Regions from separate parts of the Paenibacillus sp. FSL H8-0457 genome, predicted to be linked through region 3. Evidence: predicted binding sites of a transcription regulator. Region 3 holds the regulator's gene; each other region holds the start of a gene.
The links. Region 3 encodes Rex, which represses fermentation and respiration genes when NADH is low (regulators of the CRP and FNR family bind a similar motif). Its sites were predicted from a motif close to TTGTGAAATATTTCACAA; they were not measured.
Positions count from the first base shown of each region.

Region 1 (5,553 bases), 310 kb from region 3:
GTAGTTGTTGCCGACCGTCGGACTGAATTCGATACTGGCCAGCGGGAAGTAAGCGGACCAGCCGGCATCAGGCGATCCTCCGATAACGAAGGAAATGTTGAACAGCATCGCTCCGGCGAAGAACAGCCAGAAGCTGATTGCGTTCAGTTTAGGGAATGCAACGTCACGGGCACCGATCTGGAGCGGAACGATGACGTTCATCAGACCGAAAATAAACGGCATGGCCATAAAGAGGATCATGATGACCCCGTGAGTCGTGAATACTTCATTATAATGCTGACCGGTCAGAAACTTCATCTCGGGTGCGGCGGTCTGCGCACGCATCATGATCGCGTCGACGCCCCCGCGGAACAGCATGATCAATGCACAGATGATGTACATGACGCCAATTCTTTTGTGATCCACGGTCGTCAGCCATTCCCGCCACATATATCCCCACTTCTTGTAATAGGTCAAGCCGAAGAGGATTGCGAGCGAGACGAGCACGATACTCACCATGGCGCCGTAAATTAACGGATCACCGGTAACGAAAAATTCGTCCCATTTCATAAAGGCCTAGCTCCTTTCTGGATGTATGAAGTAGATCGGGTGAACAACGTTTCACTCACCGATTTAATGTCCATCATGTTGATGATTTGGGCTTTCTTCAGCCGGGAAGTTCGGCAGCGGTTCGTTTGGATCCACGTTCGTTTCGCTGTCAAATTCCGTTTCTTCCGTTGTTGCAGGATCCGGGTGGACGTCTTTATGGTCCTGATGCTCCTCATTGCCGTTGACGTCACCGCCATGGTGATGGTCTTCGGATGGCGGCGGGCTGAATTCCAGATGCGTGTTGGAGAAAGTCATCCGACCGACATGCGCGGTATCCAGAAGCTTCTTGAACTCATCTTCCTTCAGTTCAGGCGCGGTGTCCTTTACATCCTTAACCCACTCATCGTACTCGGCAGAGGTCATGGCAAGAGCTTCGAACTCCATATGGGCAAAACCTTCGCCGTTGAAGTTCGCGTTACGGCCCATCATCGAACCCGGTACGTCGGCAACCATGTTCAGCTTGGTGATCATGTCGCTCATCGCGTACTTCTGTCCGTGAAGCTGAGGAATCCAGAAGCTTGTGATCGGACCGAACGAATACAGTCTGAACTCGATCGGACGATTGGTCGGAATGTTGACGTAATTAACGGTTTCGATTCCTTCTTCCGGATAGCTGAAGTGCCATTTCCAGTTGGAAGAGGAAGCGTAAATAACCAGAGGCTTTTGGTTCTCATAACCTTCAGGCACATTCTCGACGGCCACCGTCGTTTTGACGGTTACGACCGAGAGCACGGCAACGATCAGAATCGGAATGGCAGTCCACAGAATTTCCAGCCATTTGTTGCCCTCTTCATGAGGCGGCTCGTAACCTTCGTTGGATTTCTTGGCTCGATATTTGGTGAGCATGTAGATATAGAGCGCGTAAACTACCGCTAGAATTCCGACCATCATGAGAATAGAGAATATGATTGTATCGGATAGGGTTCTGGCAGCCGGTCCTTTCGGATCTAATACCGTGAGCGAGCTGCATCCCGATAAGAGCAAGGTAAAGCATAGTAACAATGCAAATAACGGCCCTCTTTTGTTCATGATGTACCCCTTTCCTTGAAACGTTCGTTCGATTCAATGTTACTGACACATCTATAGTAGGAAGTTCCGGTCGGCTTTGCAAAACACATAAAATTGTATAATTAACAAATAAATCCACATTCGTGTCAATGTATGTAATTTTATGTGTTCAATTTGTTACAAAAGGGTACGGTTGTGAGCGAAATCATTGTAGTGGCGCGGTTTTCAGGCAGTTCATACTTTGTTCAAATATTCACGAGAGTTACCAGTTTCGTCACAATTCCGGGCCTGTTTTTCACCGCAATCGGCCCCTAAACCTACCGAATAAATCCCAGTATTGATAAGGGGTTAGACGTGCATGTATAATTTTTCACAATAAATCCGAAGCCGATTTTTATTTCCAGTTTACTTATTTAACCAAAAGGCTCGAAGAGGCTTGTGATATGTTATAACCAAAAAATTGGAACGAGATATTTTGCTGGGAATTGTGAAACGCTTGATAGGAAAGAGAGGGGAGCCAGTGAGGTCGTTCTGGATATGGTTTTTATTTCTTGTTTTGAGCTGGCTGTGCGCCTTCGTCCCTGTACTGCAGCATGTTGATCCGGATCCATTGCCTTGGCGATTAGGGAGCAGCGCCATTTTTTTCGCGGGCTTTTTTTGGCGCCATTATACCGTGCCAGGCCTGCAATGCTATTTGTCACACTGCTCGCAACGTCGGTATTTTCGGTAATCTCCTTGTGGCCCGCGAGTACGGATGCAACGAACCCGTACGATATTTGCGATGAAAGCTGAGAGAACTCGATGAAAGTGAGTGTTCTTCAAAGTTTGCTCGACGGACTTCTCAGCATGGTTAATTGCTGCTCATCGGGGTATTGTGCATGGGTATTGGGATCAATCTGATGGAACGGCGTCATGTGTAGGCTGCAAGCAAGCATAAACGATAACATGATGGCGCGCTAAATAAAGAAAGGGCTAATCCAGAGAATGTACGGCATTCCTCGGAATAGCCCTTTGCTTTTGCTGTTTACAACACATGGAGGCGAATAAGCTCCGCAAGCCGAATAAGTCCCTTCTCCAGTTGATCGTAGGAGGCGTAGGCAAAAGATAACCGCAGATGCTGCTGGTCGTTACGGTCATAAATATTTCCGGGATTGAGCAGCAGGCCTTCCTTCAACGCCTGCTCGAATAACGTACGAATGGAGATCGGCTTTGCGATGCGGAGCCAAACATAAAATCCGCCTTGGGTTTTATTCCAGTGGGCAATATCTTGAAAATATCGTTCCAGCAACGACAGCGTAAAGTCTCTGCGCCTCATCAGCTCTGCCCGGATCTGAACGAGATGCTTCTCATAGGATCCGCTCGAGAGCCACTCCGCGACAGCATGCTGGGACAGCGAGCTGGACCCGTAATCGGTCTGCATTTTAATGTCGGACAGCCGATCGATGACAGGCTCCGGTCCGACGACCCATCCGATGCGCAGACCAGGCCCGAGGGTTTTGGACATGCTGCCCATATAGAGCACGAGTCCTTGTTTGTCCGAAGCTTTCAAAGGGGGCGGAGAGGGAGTATCCAACCATAAATCGCCATACACATCATCCTCGATGACGGGCAATCTTTCTACGGCACAGATTTGCAGCAGCTCCGTCCTTCTGTCGGAAGACATCATTGTGCCTGTAGGGTTATGAAAGGAAGGGATCGTGTAGAGCAGGGCGGCTCTGTGCTGACGCTTGAGCCTTCCGATAGATTCCGTTCTGATCCCTTTGGCATCCATCGGGATGCCGTGCAAATGCATGCCAGCCGACTGGAATACATGAATCGAGTTCAGGTAAGTGGGATTCTCCACCAGGATGGCGGAACCGTGATGCAGCAGCCCCAGGGAAATAAGCTGCAAGCCCTGCAGCCCGCCGGAGACGATAAGAATGGAAGAAGGAGAGGCGGATATCCCCTTCTTATTCAAATAATCGCTGATGATTTCCCTTAAGTATAGGCTGCCTTTCGGTTCCGAATATCCCAAAGTGAAACGGCTGGACATGCTGCCGTTAAACGTCTCCCGCATTTGGGCGGTCGGGAGGAGCTCAGGCGAAAGCTCGCCAGTACCGAGTCGGATCACTTCGGGATCGGTTTCCGCACGGTTGATCTGCTGGATCATATGGATGTTCGGCTGATAGGAGCCGGATTTCACGTATTGATTCCAATCAGGCGGGGGCGTGGCGGCCAATACGCTCCAAGTATTGTTAACAATAACCGTGCCTTGTCCCACCCGGGATTCTATGAAACCGTCAGCCGCAAGCTCACCCAAGGCATAAACGATGGTGCTGCGGTTGACTTGAAATTTGGCGGCAAGCTCCCTCTGCGGGAGAATTCGGGTTCCGACCGGCCATTCCCCGTTCATGATTCGGCTCTTCATGTGATCATAAATTTGCTGATGCAGGGGCACTTCGGAAGCTTTATTCAATTTCCATTCTTCTGTCATGGACAACCTGCTTTCTGACAACGTCTCTAAAGAATCATGCCCAGTATACATCATTGGTTGGGTCCAATGCCAACCAATTGGTTGGAGACGCAGCCATGCTCCTCCATTACAATGGTGAAAATATATACTGGAGGTTTGCTTTCAAATGCTAGGCGTTATACTTCATGGATTCATTCTGGCTCTTGGCCTAATTCTTCCCTTGGGCGTGCAGAATGTGTTCGTATTTAATCAAGGTGTCGTCCAACCCCGGTTTATTAGGGCGCTGCCCGTCGTGATTACCGCATCGTTATGCGATACGCTGCTGATTTCATTGGCGGTATTGGGCGTATCCGTGATCGTTTTGGAATATGAATGGATCCGATTGACGTTATTTACATTGGGCATCTGCTTCCTGGTCTATATGGGAGCAGCGACGTGGAGGAGTAAGCCTTCAGGTCAGGACCCGGAAAGCGCCCGTTCGTTCTCTCCCAAGAAGCAAATCGTATTTGCCATGTCCGTGTCGCTGCTAAATCCGCATGCGGTTCTGGACACGATGGGCGTCATCGGCACGAGCTCGCTTCAATATGAAGGGGCGGACAAAATGATTTTTACCGTTGTATGCATCGCCGTCTCCTGGCTGTGGTTTCTGGGACTCGGAATTGCCGGCAGGGCGGCGGGAAGAATGGATCCGTCAGGCAGGCTGCTGTCCGCGCTGAACCGAATATCGGCGGTGATTATGTGGGGGACGGCCGCTTATCTCGTCTTTCATTTGATTCAAACCTAGTGAGGAGAAATTTAGAAGGGACTAGGAATTTATGCTAATTAAGGGATAGAAAATGTGGTAAGTTTGTATGTAACCCGGGAATAGGAGGAGGCAATGCGATGAACATTTCGATTGGCGGCTATTCTTTTTATAACACGTTTCTCGACGGCAAAATGGATGTGTTCGGTTATTTGGAGACAGTGAAGTATCGATACCGAATGGATGTGGTTGATTTGTGGAACGGTTTTTTCATCGATCGAAGCGGCCCCATATACAAGCTTGCCGACGAAAGCTACATACTGAAAATCAGGGAAGCGCTGGATGAGAAGGAGATGAGCGTGGTTAACTTTGCTGTTGACGGGGCTCATCTATGGGATCCCGACCCGGATATGCGGGAGAAGTTGTATGAAAATGCGCTTGCCCATCTGGATGCCGCAGAAATTTTGGGGGCCGAAACGGTGCGGATCGACACCGGCGGCGGTTATAAAGAAGCGGAGCCAATGCCGGACGAACAATTCGAATACCTTGTCAAGCGCTATCGGGAATTGGCGGAGCGTGCTGGGGATAACGGCTATACCGTAGGTCCGGAAAACCATATGGGCGCCTCCCTCCTCCCTCGGGAAATGAAGCGGATTGCGGAGGAAGTCCGGCATCCGGCATTTGGTTTCCTGCTTCACCTAGGAAGATGGAGGGCGGATGAGGCCGAAGGCGACGAGATGGTTGCCCCGTGGACGGTGCATAC
Region 1 covers NZ_CP150293.1:2,874,199-2,879,751, forward strand. The annotation lists gene qoxB (cytochrome aa3 quinol oxidase subunit I) at 1-549, opposite strand, end outside; gene qoxA (cytochrome aa3 quinol oxidase subunit II) at 613-1,617, opposite strand; gene MHI43_RS12870 (PLP-dependent aminotransferase family protein) at 2,621-4,069, opposite strand; gene MHI43_RS12875 (LysE/ArgO family amino acid transporter) at 4,215-4,832, shown strand; gene MHI43_RS12880 (TIM barrel protein) at 4,931-5,553, shown strand, end outside.
Region 1: the regulator Rex is predicted to act here: its motif matches at 1,838-1,855, upstream of qoxA (cytochrome aa3 quinol oxidase subunit II).

Region 2 (5,553 bases), 250 kb from region 3:
TACATAACGGATGGCTTCCGTCTGATACAAATTGCCCGTAAACCGGATTTCCTCCACCATCCATTCGGCCACCTGCTGTGCTGTATATGCCATATTTGCATTCTTCCCTTCTGTATCCATTCCCTTATTATAACAGAATGGATGACAGAGTCGATTCGCATGGAAGCCGCCCGAAGGGCAGCTGTGCATATTTCACCATCGCGATAGCGAAAGCAGATTACATCAAGATCCATGACAGCAATAAAAACTGGATGGAACCCGCAATCTCGATCATGCCGACCTTCATCGGTTTCATTATTTTTCCGGCATACCGCAGTGTCTTCACAAACGGAAACAAGAACGGCAGGCACATCCACGGATGCCCGAGGAAGATCGGCAGAATCAGCATCACCGAATGATACATGATGGCATATGCCGTCCAGCGCCTGTTTTTCCGCTCCCGAAATACGGATTTGACAAAGAATACGGTTCCCGTGAAATATAGAAAATTCAGAGCAACAACAGCGGCTAGCAGCTGATCAAAACCTCCTCCTCCCAGCATGTAGGCAGCGGCGCCTCCGGTACAGAACAGCAGGATCGCACAAATATCGTTCAGCAGCGCACGCTCCGCTTTGCGGAGGACATGCCAGACATTAACCATGATCAGCACGAGAAGGATCGGCGCAAACCAGAGCATCAACGGCTTGAGAACAAGTACCGGAACCAGAAACACAGCGGCAACAAGGGCATAAACGGTCCCCCAGGATATCCAGATTTTGCGTTTGGCCGGGGTCTTTAAGGATTGCAGAAACGGATAGGACGCCATATATAGAAACAACCACGCCAAAAACAGCGGAAGGTGCATAAGGGCCGGCTTGGCAGCCACCATTCCGATGAAATAAGGTACAGAGACCATGGCCCAGCCTCCATGCTCCCGCGGAATCACAATCCTCGTCTTTTTCATGCCTCTCTCCCTCTCCATCCATCAGCTCACACCGACAACGATTCATCTCTTGTCAGCCGCTCGAAGCATTGCCGGACGAATGGTATGTAATATCGCTAAAGGTACCCACATAATGAATGATGTCGCCGGATTCGTCCCTTACGGCATTAATGGTCAACAGCTCCAAATATTCCTCCCCGTTTTTCCTGCGGTTCCAAATCTCCCCCTGCCAGCTTCCGCGTTCCATGATTTCAGACCACATCGCGCGGTAAAACGCCGGCGATTGCCTTCCGGACTTCAGCACGCTCGGATTTTTGCCGAGCACTTCCTCCTCCGAGTATCCCGTTAACTTCGTGAATGCGGGATTGACCGCACTGATCCTTCCGCTTGGATCCGTTACCAGAATCCCTTGGCCGGTGGAGTTAAACACCTCGGATTGCACGGCAAGTTTGTCCTGGTAGTACATCCATACCACAACGACGAAGCTCGCAAGCGCAACCTGCGACAAAGCCATGAAGCCGATGGAATACTGCCCCGTAACCGAATGGATAAAGGAAAGCATCAGCGGCGGAAAGAAACCGCCAAGACCGCCCATCATGGACACGATGCCATTCACGATGCCAGCCTGCTTGTTGAAATAAAGGGGCACGAGTTTGAAAATGACCCCGTTTCCGAGACCCGCACCAACGGCTATGGTTAAGCAGCCGGCCGTATACAAGCCGATGGACGGGGAGAATGCCAACAGGATAGCCGCAGCCGTCAGCCCCAGGAATACGCCCATTAATAAGAACAGCGGTTTAAATCGATCTGCAAGCCAGCCGCCGACGGGACGCAAAAAAGTCGCAATCATGATGAACCCGGCCGTCCGCATCCCGGCATCCACCTTGGCCAGCTCAAAATGAGAAACCAGGAAGTTCGGCAAGTACACCGTAAAGGCTACGAACGAACCGAAGGTAATGAAATAAAAAAGCGAGAAAAACCACAGTTTTTCATTCTTATATACACCCTTGATCTGTTCCATGACCGGTGTTTTCACCTTGATTTCTTTGCGGTCGCCTAAAAAAACATTGAATAATGCAAATATCAGCAGCAGGATCAAATACAGCTGGACGGTTTTGGACCATCCGATCCCCGTCGCGATGACCGGTGCCGCAAACGTCGTAATGGCTGTACCGATGTTGCCCATCCCGTAGATCCCATTGACCAGTCCCAGCTTCTCTTTTGCATAGTATTTCGGCAATGAGGTCACACCCACCGAGAACACGGCCCCACCGATCCCAAGGAACAAGCCGCCGATGACCAGATGCGTAAAGGATGAAGCCGAGCTGATAAAATAGACCGGAAACAGCAGCAGGATGAAGCTGGATATAAAAACAATTCGTGCTCCGACCACGTTGGCGTAATAGCCGAGCGGTATCCGCAGAACCGAGCCCAGGACCACCGGAATGGCCGTCAGAATGGCGATCCGGTCTGCCGGAATGGAGATATCTTCTCTTATGAACGGCAGGAGCGCGGAGATGATGACCCATACCATAAAACCAAGCACCAGATTCATTGTTTGCAGCGGAAGCTGCAGCTTTTTGATCATTCCCATCACCTTTTCCAAAGCGTAATGAATGGCATATTGATCCCCAGCTCCTATTGTACGTGCACCTATTCACAATGCGAATAGGGAAGTTCCCTGAATCTCTCCGGGGAACTTCCCTATTCCTTACCGCAATCACCCTGCTTATGCGTCATAATTAAAAATCCAGCAGTTTTTTCTTCAGCGCATATTCCACTAACTCCGGGCGGCTCTTCAATTTCAGCTTTTCCATGATTTTGGCCTTGTGCGCTTCCACCGTTTTGACCGATACAAATAGTTTTTCCGCGATTTCCTTGTTGCCATAGCCCTTCGCGATCAGCGGCAGGATTTCAATCTCCCGTTGGGACAGACTGTTGAACGGATCCTGCTCCGCACTCTCGCTGTCTTTCTTGATAAATTCCCGGACCAGGGACGTGGCCATCTGGGGGTGGATGTAGGTTCCTCCCTTATGGACCATGCGGATGGCCGAAATCAATTCATCATCCGGCGCATTTTTGAGCACGTAACCCGAAGCGCCGTTCTTCAAAACATGGAACAGGTAATCGTCATCGTCATACATGGTCAGGATCAAAATTTTCGTTTCCGGAAATTCGCTGCTGATCTTGCCTGTCGCAATCAATCCGCTCTCGCCGGGAGGCATGCTTAAATCCATCAACAGCACATTCGGCCGGTGCTTGGCCACCATGGCGTATGCCTCGATGCCGTCTGCCGCCGTCGCGACGACCTCCATATCCTCTTGGTAATTCAGAATCATGGAAAATCCGCTGCGGACCACGGCATGATCATCCGCGATCACAATTTTCATGTTCCCCTCACCTCCGCCTTGCCGCTGCTCGTAAGCGGGATCTTCAGTTGAACCGTCGTCCCCTCGCCGGGAGCGGAAACCAAAGTAAACTGGCCACCGACGAGCTCTGCGCGTTCGCGCATTCCGTACAGCCCGAGTCCGGTTCCCTTGGCTTCGTCAATGATCATGTTAAACCCGACGCCATCGTCACGGACGGTTAACTGAAGGCAGCCGTTCTCCTCGCATAATCGGACATGAACCTCGTCCGTTCCCGAATATTTCAAGGCATTTAACACCGCTTCCTGGCAAACCCGGTACACCACCGTTTCAATCTCGCTGCCATAGCGGGCCGCCGCTAACTCGGCAGAGAATTCAACCAGCATGCCGTAATTCTTCCCGATCCATTTGAAATGGGAGCGGAAGGCAGCCTCCAGCCCCAAATCATCGAGGGAAGCGGGCCGGAGCTCGACCGACAAATGCCGGATATCATCCAGCAGCCTCGTTAAAGACGCCTCGGTCTGGTGCAGCTTCTTGAGCACATCCTCGCCCACATTCATATATTTAACGACGCGCAGGTCGACCAGCGAGCTTAAGAGCTCCTGAGCCACGCTATCGTGCAGCTCGCGCGAGATCCGCTTGCGCTCGTCCTCCTGTGCCTTGATGACGTATTTCAGCATATTCGTCCGCTGCAGCATTTCCTGCGTTTTCTGCTGCTTCGTCAGATCGAGGAGCATCATCACCCGGATGCCGCGGGCTTCATCGATGGTATGGTAACTGGCCGCATAAGGAACAATTCCTTCGGACCGCGTCTTCAGATAGACTTGGAACGACGAGAATTCTCCATCCGGATAATCCAGATAGCATTTGGAGCAGGAGATGAGATCCTGTTCGTCGGTGTACCCTTCGCAGGTCTGGCAGAAGGACCCGTCCAGTCCGGAGTGCATCCTCTCGATCACTTCAATGTCAAGGATATTCTCCGCAGCCGGATTCATCGCGACCACGCTGCCGTCCTCGTCCATAAAAAAAATGGCTTCCATGCTATTCTGATACATGTTTCTCAGCAATTCGCTCAGATGCTCATCCGTCATTTGAATCACGGCCGTGATACCTCCTTGGCATAAAAAGCGCCAAATTCCGTTCCTATACCTTCCTGAAAAGACGCAAAGGCCTTGTGATCCAGCATGTTCTCCTTACGATATCCCACAAGCAAAACCCCCATGACGCGCGTGCCTTCCCACAGCGGTATGGCACCGAGGCTCTTCAGCTGCTCTGCAACGATAATCGGATAATTATACAAGTCCCTTGATTCAATATCCGCATTCACATTCGGGATCAGCATCGGTTTCCCGGTCTTAAACACCATGCCGGCGATGCCCTTGCCGGAATGCAGCACGATGCGCTTGTACCTCTCGTTGATGTTTCCCGAGGCATATTGCCAGGTCAATACAAATCGGTCTTCAGCCGGCTGCACCAATGCCATGGACACGAAATCGAAATGAAACCGGGTCCGAAGCTTATCCATTTCACGTTGGTAATCATAGATCGGCTGATTCTTCATCCCCATTACTCCTCTGACGTAGAAAAGAAGGCTAAAGAAGCCTTCTCTCGTCCTACGACTCAAATTTGCGGTGCTTTCTATACAGGATATATCTTCTGCCCACATAATTCAACGGAACACTCCACACATGGACCAGACGGGTAAACGGCCACAAGCCGAATATACCAAATCCCGCAAGAATGTGAATTTTGAACGACAGCGGCACATCCTCCATCAGCGAAGCCTCCGGTCGGAACATAAACAGTCCGCGGAACCAGACCGAGACCGTTTCCCGATAATTGAATTCCGGCTGCACCGCGTTTGTGACCAGCGTGCTGTACATTCCCATGAAGACGATAAACAGCAGGAGGACATTGACCACCATATCGGAAGCGGTGCTGAGTTTTCGGACATTTCGGATGGCAAACCGTCTGGCGGTTAACAAGATCATGCCTCCCAGCGTTAAAAAGCCGAACGCGCTTCCGATATACACCGCGCCGATATGGTACATATGGTCGCTGACGCCGAGCGACTCCATCCAGGATTGGGGGATGGCCAGTCCGGCCACGTGTCCCAAGGTAACCGGAATGATGCCAAGATGGAACATGAGGCTGCCCAGCTTGAGATGTTTTTTCTCGATAAACTCGCTGGATTTTGCCGTCCAGTTAAACTGGTCCGTACGATAACGGTAAATATGACCGACGATAAATACAACGATGCATACA
Region 2 covers NZ_CP150293.1:2,309,192-2,314,744, reverse strand. The annotation lists gene MHI43_RS10075 (hypothetical protein) at 1-93, opposite strand, end outside; gene MHI43_RS10070 (YwiC-like family protein) at 218-943, opposite strand; gene MHI43_RS10065 (nitrate/nitrite transporter) at 996-2,510, opposite strand; gene MHI43_RS10060 (response regulator transcription factor) at 2,665-3,312, opposite strand; gene MHI43_RS10055 (ATP-binding protein) at 3,309-4,388, opposite strand; gene MHI43_RS10050 (GAF domain-containing protein) at 4,385-4,849, opposite strand; gene narI (respiratory nitrate reductase subunit gamma) at 4,902-5,553, opposite strand, start outside.
Region 2: the regulator Rex is predicted to act here: its motif matches at 2,568-2,585, upstream of MHI43_RS10065 (nitrate/nitrite transporter).

Region 3 (5,553 bases):
TGAGGCAGCCGCTGCGGTATTTCCGGACAGCCTTCTGATCAAGTTGTACATTGCCATGTCCCATCTGTATTTGGGGCAAACCGCCCAAGCATCCGACGTACTGATCTCCATCCTGCCCCTGGCTGACAACAGAAAGCTTCGGGCGATGATCTACAATGCGCTTGGATGCATTGAGGTGTTGAATGGACAGCAAGCAAAGGCCGAGGAACATTTTGCACTGGCGATTCATAGCGATCCAACGCTTCCCGACCCCATGATCAACCTGGAGGTCTGCAAGCAGAATCGCGGTGAGCTCCAGTACGGCAGCCAATTGATCTCTTTGCTGTAGAAATCAAGCCACAACAAGAAGCGATGCCAGAGCTCACCCTTGAGACTTTGGCATCGCTTTTTGCGTACGGGAGCGGTACAGAAAGCCTGGGGATTTTTTACCCGGAATGTTCAAAACCCGCAACTTCTGGTATGCTGTTAATTAGTCTGGAGGAAAGGGATTTTATCGAAATGAAATTTGCCGTATTGGATTTTGAAACCACGGGCAACCAGTCTGCAGATGAAATCATTCAGGTTGGACTGGCCATCATCGAAGAGGATCGAAGCATATCCCGCGTATACGGCACCTATGTCAATCCCGGGATTCCGATCCCTCCTTTTATTACCGGTTTGACCGGCATTTCCGACAGTGATGTAGCGGATGCTCCGTCATTGGAAGAAATGATGATGGAGCTTGTGCCCATGCTCGACGATGTCGTATTGGTTGGACATAACGTCGCTTTTGATTTTAACTTTTTGCAAAACGCGCTCGATCGCTGCGGCTATTTACCGTTCAGCGGCCGTATTCTAGATACGATGCACTTCTTAAAAATATGCTTTCCCTCGCTCCCGTCCTACCAGCTCGGGATGGTGTCCTCTCATTTCGGCCTGGAGCATGACCGTCCGCACCAGGCGGACAGCGATGCGCTTGCCACAGCCTATGCGCTGCTGAAATGTTTGGAGGAGATCGACGAGCTTCCGCTGCTCACCATTCAGCGTTTAAGCGACCTGTTTGCCGACGAGGACAGCGACTTGGCCTGGTTCTTTGACGGCATTCGTTCCGACAGGGAGCACCGAGCCGTACAAGCGGGGGACACCCATACGTACTACCGCCAGTTTGCCTTGGCGGTGGATGATTGGAACGATATAGCACCTGTGAGAGATGAGACGGAGCCCAACCCTTTGGCCGATGTAAGCTTCGAGCAATACATGAACGAAGTCCGTGAACGCCTGAAGGAAACGCTGCCTCATTACGAGAGCAGGGATGCCCAGGACATGATGTTCCAGGAAGTGATGCAGGCGCTGGATGATAATAAACATCTATTGATCGAAGCGGGCACGGGAACCGGCAAATCCCTTGGATATTTGCTGCCGTCGATCTATCAAAGCGTGAAGCAGGAACAGAAGGTTATGGTGAGCACGCATACGATCAACCTTCAAGAACAGCTGCGTGACCGGGATATTCCCCTGCTCACCCAGGTTGTTCCTTTTCCTTTTAAGGCGGCCATTTTCAAGGGCAGGGGACATTATTTGTGTTTGAGAAAATTTGAACATAAAATAAATAGAAGAGATTTTCATTCCCCGAAGGAAGACGTAATCACGGCGGCCCAGATGCTGGTCTGGCTGACCCAGACGGAGAACGGGGATGATGAAGAGCTAAACCTTGGCGGACGCGGAAGGGATTTTTGGGAGACCATCTCCAGCGATTCTGATTCTTGCCTCGGACGCGCCTGTCCTTGGTTCCGCAAATGCTACTATCACAGGGCCAAGCATGAAGCAGGCATCGCGGATGTCGTCATTACGAACCATTCGAAGCTGTTCACCGACGTGAAGGCGAATCATCAGCTGCTGCCAAGCTATGAGCGCCTCGTCATCGACGAAGCGCATCATCTTGAGGATGTCGCCGGCAAGCACCTTGGCTTGCAGATGAAGTATTTTTCGGTGGTCCATACCTTGACCCGTTTGTACAAAGACAGCCGAAGCGGGCAGCTCCCGGCTCTGCGCCAGCTGCTGCAAGCTTCGCCGCACGAGAAGGCAGTCGAATGGTCTTCCGTCATCGACCGTTTGTATCCGGACCTGATTACCGTAAAAGAGAATTGGGATCGGCTCAGCGATCAATTGTTCGGACTGCTTCCGGAACGCGGAGACGCTTCTCCGGGAGATGCCGGCCAATTCTCGCTCCGCCTGTCCCCGCTGAAGAAGCCGAAGGATTGGGATTCGATGGCCGAACTGGAGCATCAAATTCATCTGACGCTGGGCGATGTCGTGCGCAAGGGCGATAAGCTGATCGCCGAAATGAAGGAAGATTTGGATGACTACAGCGCGGACAGCCTGTTAACCGACCTATCGGGCCTATTTAAGGACCTGGCCGCGCATCGCGAAGACCTGCGCTCCTTCATGGCCCTGAACGATGAGGGCACGGTATACTGGATGGAGGCGAATGGCAATTTCCGCAGCAAATCGCTGCAGTTGTATGCCGTGCCCGTCGACGTGAGCTCTCATTTGAAGGAATTGTTTTTTGACAAGAAACAAAGCGTGATTCTGACATCGGCGACCTTGTCGGTGGACAAATCGTTTCAGTTCATGATCGAGAACCTGGGTCTTCAGGAAGCGGCTGAAGCGGGGAACCTGAACACGGTTCAGCTCCCGTCCCCGTTTAATTACAGGGAACAAGCCCTTCTTGTCGTGCCGCGCGATTTTCCGAGCGTGAAGGGATCGGTCGGGGATGCACTCTTTGTGAATACGCTCGTGAAGTCTTTAGCCGATACGGCCGTCGCTACGCATGGCCGCATGCTCGTCCTGTTCACTTCGTACCGGATGCTGCGCCAGGTGCACGAGCCGCTGAAAGAAGCGCTGGCATCAAGCGACATCACGGTATTGGGACAAGGGATGGACGGAACCAGCCGTACCAAGTTAATCCGAAGATTTCAGGACAGCAGCGCTTCCGTGCTGCTGGGCACCAGCTCCTTCTGGGAAGGGGTAGACATCCCGGGTGAGGCGCTGACTTGTCTTGCCATCGTCCGGCTGCCGTTCCAGCCGCCGAATCACCCCTTGGTCGAAGCCAAGAGCGAACTGCTGCAGCAGCAGAAGAAGAATCCCTTCATGAAGCTTTCGGTTCCGCAAGCGGTCATTCGTTTCAAACAGGGGTTTGGGCGCCTGGTGCGAACAGCACAAGATAAAGGGATCGTGATCGTGTACGATACCCGGGTCATTGAATCCTATTACGGGAAGTATTTCTTATATTCCTTGCCGGGGCCGAAGATGGAGCACATGTCGACAGAGGGGATCGTACCCCGAATTTCGGAATGGCTGCAGGAAGAGGCAAGCGCGGGGAACCAAGCTGAATAAAGTGAAACCAAGCACGATCAACAAAAAAAGATGTAGTTATTAACCTATTATTAGGGGGAGCATGCATGAAATCGGAAAAAATTTCGGAAGCCGTGGTCCGCAGATTACCTGTATACTTGCGCTATTTGAATGAGCTTCAGAAGAGGGAGGTTTCCACGGTTTCCTCCCAGGAATTGGGACAGAAGCTGGACCTCAATCCTGCTCAAATTCGTAAGGACCTGGCGTATTTCGGTGATTTTGGACGGAAAGGGATCGGATATGATGTTTCTTATCTGATCGAGAAGATTCGCCAGATTCTGAAGCTGGACCAGAAGATCAATGTCGCATTGGTCGGGGCCGGTAATCTTGGACATGCATTATCGAATTACAATGCATTCCTGAAGGATAATATGAAGATTGTGGCGATTTTCGATTCGTATTCTCCCAAAGTTGGTATGAAAATTAACAATTTGGTCGTACAGCCGATGGAAGAGCTGGAGAAGACGGTTCATGAGCACGGCATTCGAATCGGGATTATTACCGTTCCGGATTTCGAAGCGCAGAACGTAGCGAATCAGCTTATCGCCTCAGGGATCGAGGCGATTCTGAACTTTGCGCCAACCATCCTGAAAGCCCCAGCCCATATCCGGATTCATACGGCTGATTTTACAACGGATTTGCAAAGTTTGGCCTATTATTTGGATAACGGCAAGGAGGATGCAGCACATGACAACAACGAAGTGGATGGTTAAGAACGGAACGTTTGCAGTACTGGAGGAAGACCGATCCGTGCTGCGCGGATATATGGTGGTCGAGAACGACCGGATCACGTACCTGGGCGAAGAGGAGCCCGTCGTGGAAGAGGGAACAGAGATTATCGACGGAACCCATCTGTTCTTCCTGCCTGGATTGGTGAACACGCATGGACATGCCGCCATGTCGCTTCTTCGAGGCTATGGGGACGATCTGGCGCTGCAGGTATGGCTTCAGGAAAAAATGTGGCCGATGGAAGCCAAATTCACGTCAGACGACGTATATTGGGGCACATCGCTCTCCGTGCTGGAGATGATCAAGGGCGGAACCACGACGTTTGTGGATATGTATGACCATATGGATCAGGTCGCGAAGGTTGTCCAGGACTCGGGAATGCGCGGCGTCCTGACGCGCGGCGTAATCGGTTTATGCCCGCCCGAGGTACAGCAGCAGAAGCTGGATGAGGCGGTGGCATTCGCGAAGGATTGGCATGGCAAGGCTGACGGCAGAATTACGACGATGATCTCGCCGCACGCGCCTTATACCTGCCCGCCGGATTTCATCGAAAAATTCGTTCAAGCATCCCATGACTTGAACCTGCCTTTGCATACCCATATGTCCGAAACGGAAACGGAAGTGGCTCAGAATGTTAAGGACTACGGGCTTCGCCCCGTTGCCCATTTGGAGAAGCTGGGCATGTTCTCCCGTCCTACGCTCCTTGCGCATGCCGTTCATCTGACCGATGAAGAAATCGAAGTCTTGGCCAAGCATCAAGTAGCCGTATCCCATAATCCCGGAAGCAATTTGAAGCTTGCGAGCGGAGTCGCCCGCGTACCTGCGCTGCTCAAAGCCGGCATAACGGTGTCGCTCGGTACCGACGGACCTGCTAGCAACAATAACCTGGATATGTTCGAAGAGATGCGGCTGGCTGCCCTGATCCATAAAGGAGTGAGCGGGGATCCGACAGCCATTCCGGCCTCCGAAGCGCTTCGAATGGGTACGGAGTACGGAGCCAGGTCCGCTTTCCTTGAGGATATCGGTATGCTCGCGGTTGGGATGAAAGCCGATATGATCGCATTGAATACGGATCAGGCGCATTTCCTTCCGCGGACCGACTATATTTCTCACGCGATCTACTCTGCCAGCGCGAAGGATGTAGAGCATGTATGGGTTGACGGCAAGCAGGTGGTGAAGAATGGCGCGAGCCTTACTCTCGACGAGGAACGCATCCGCCGGGAAGCGCAGCGTGCATTTGAGCGTCTTACAACCCTCTAGGGAATAATCAAGGGGAGCGAGGAAGACGGATTTGAAGAAAAAAACGAAGTGGATATTGCTAAGCGTGTCCGGCGTCCTGCTATTATTGCTTGGCCTACAGCTCTATTATTCCTATGTTATGAAAGATACGTGGAATGAAGAAAGAATGGCGATCCTTGCAGCGAAACAGCA
Region 3 covers NZ_CP150293.1:2,560,475-2,566,027, forward strand. The annotation lists gene MHI43_RS11320 (hypothetical protein) at 1-328, shown strand, start outside; gene dinG (ATP-dependent DNA helicase DinG) at 499-3,375, shown strand; gene MHI43_RS11330 (redox-sensing transcriptional repressor Rex) at 3,441-4,106, shown strand; gene MHI43_RS11335 (amidohydrolase) at 4,081-5,382, shown strand; gene MHI43_RS11340 (DUF5590 domain-containing protein) at 5,414-5,553, shown strand, end outside.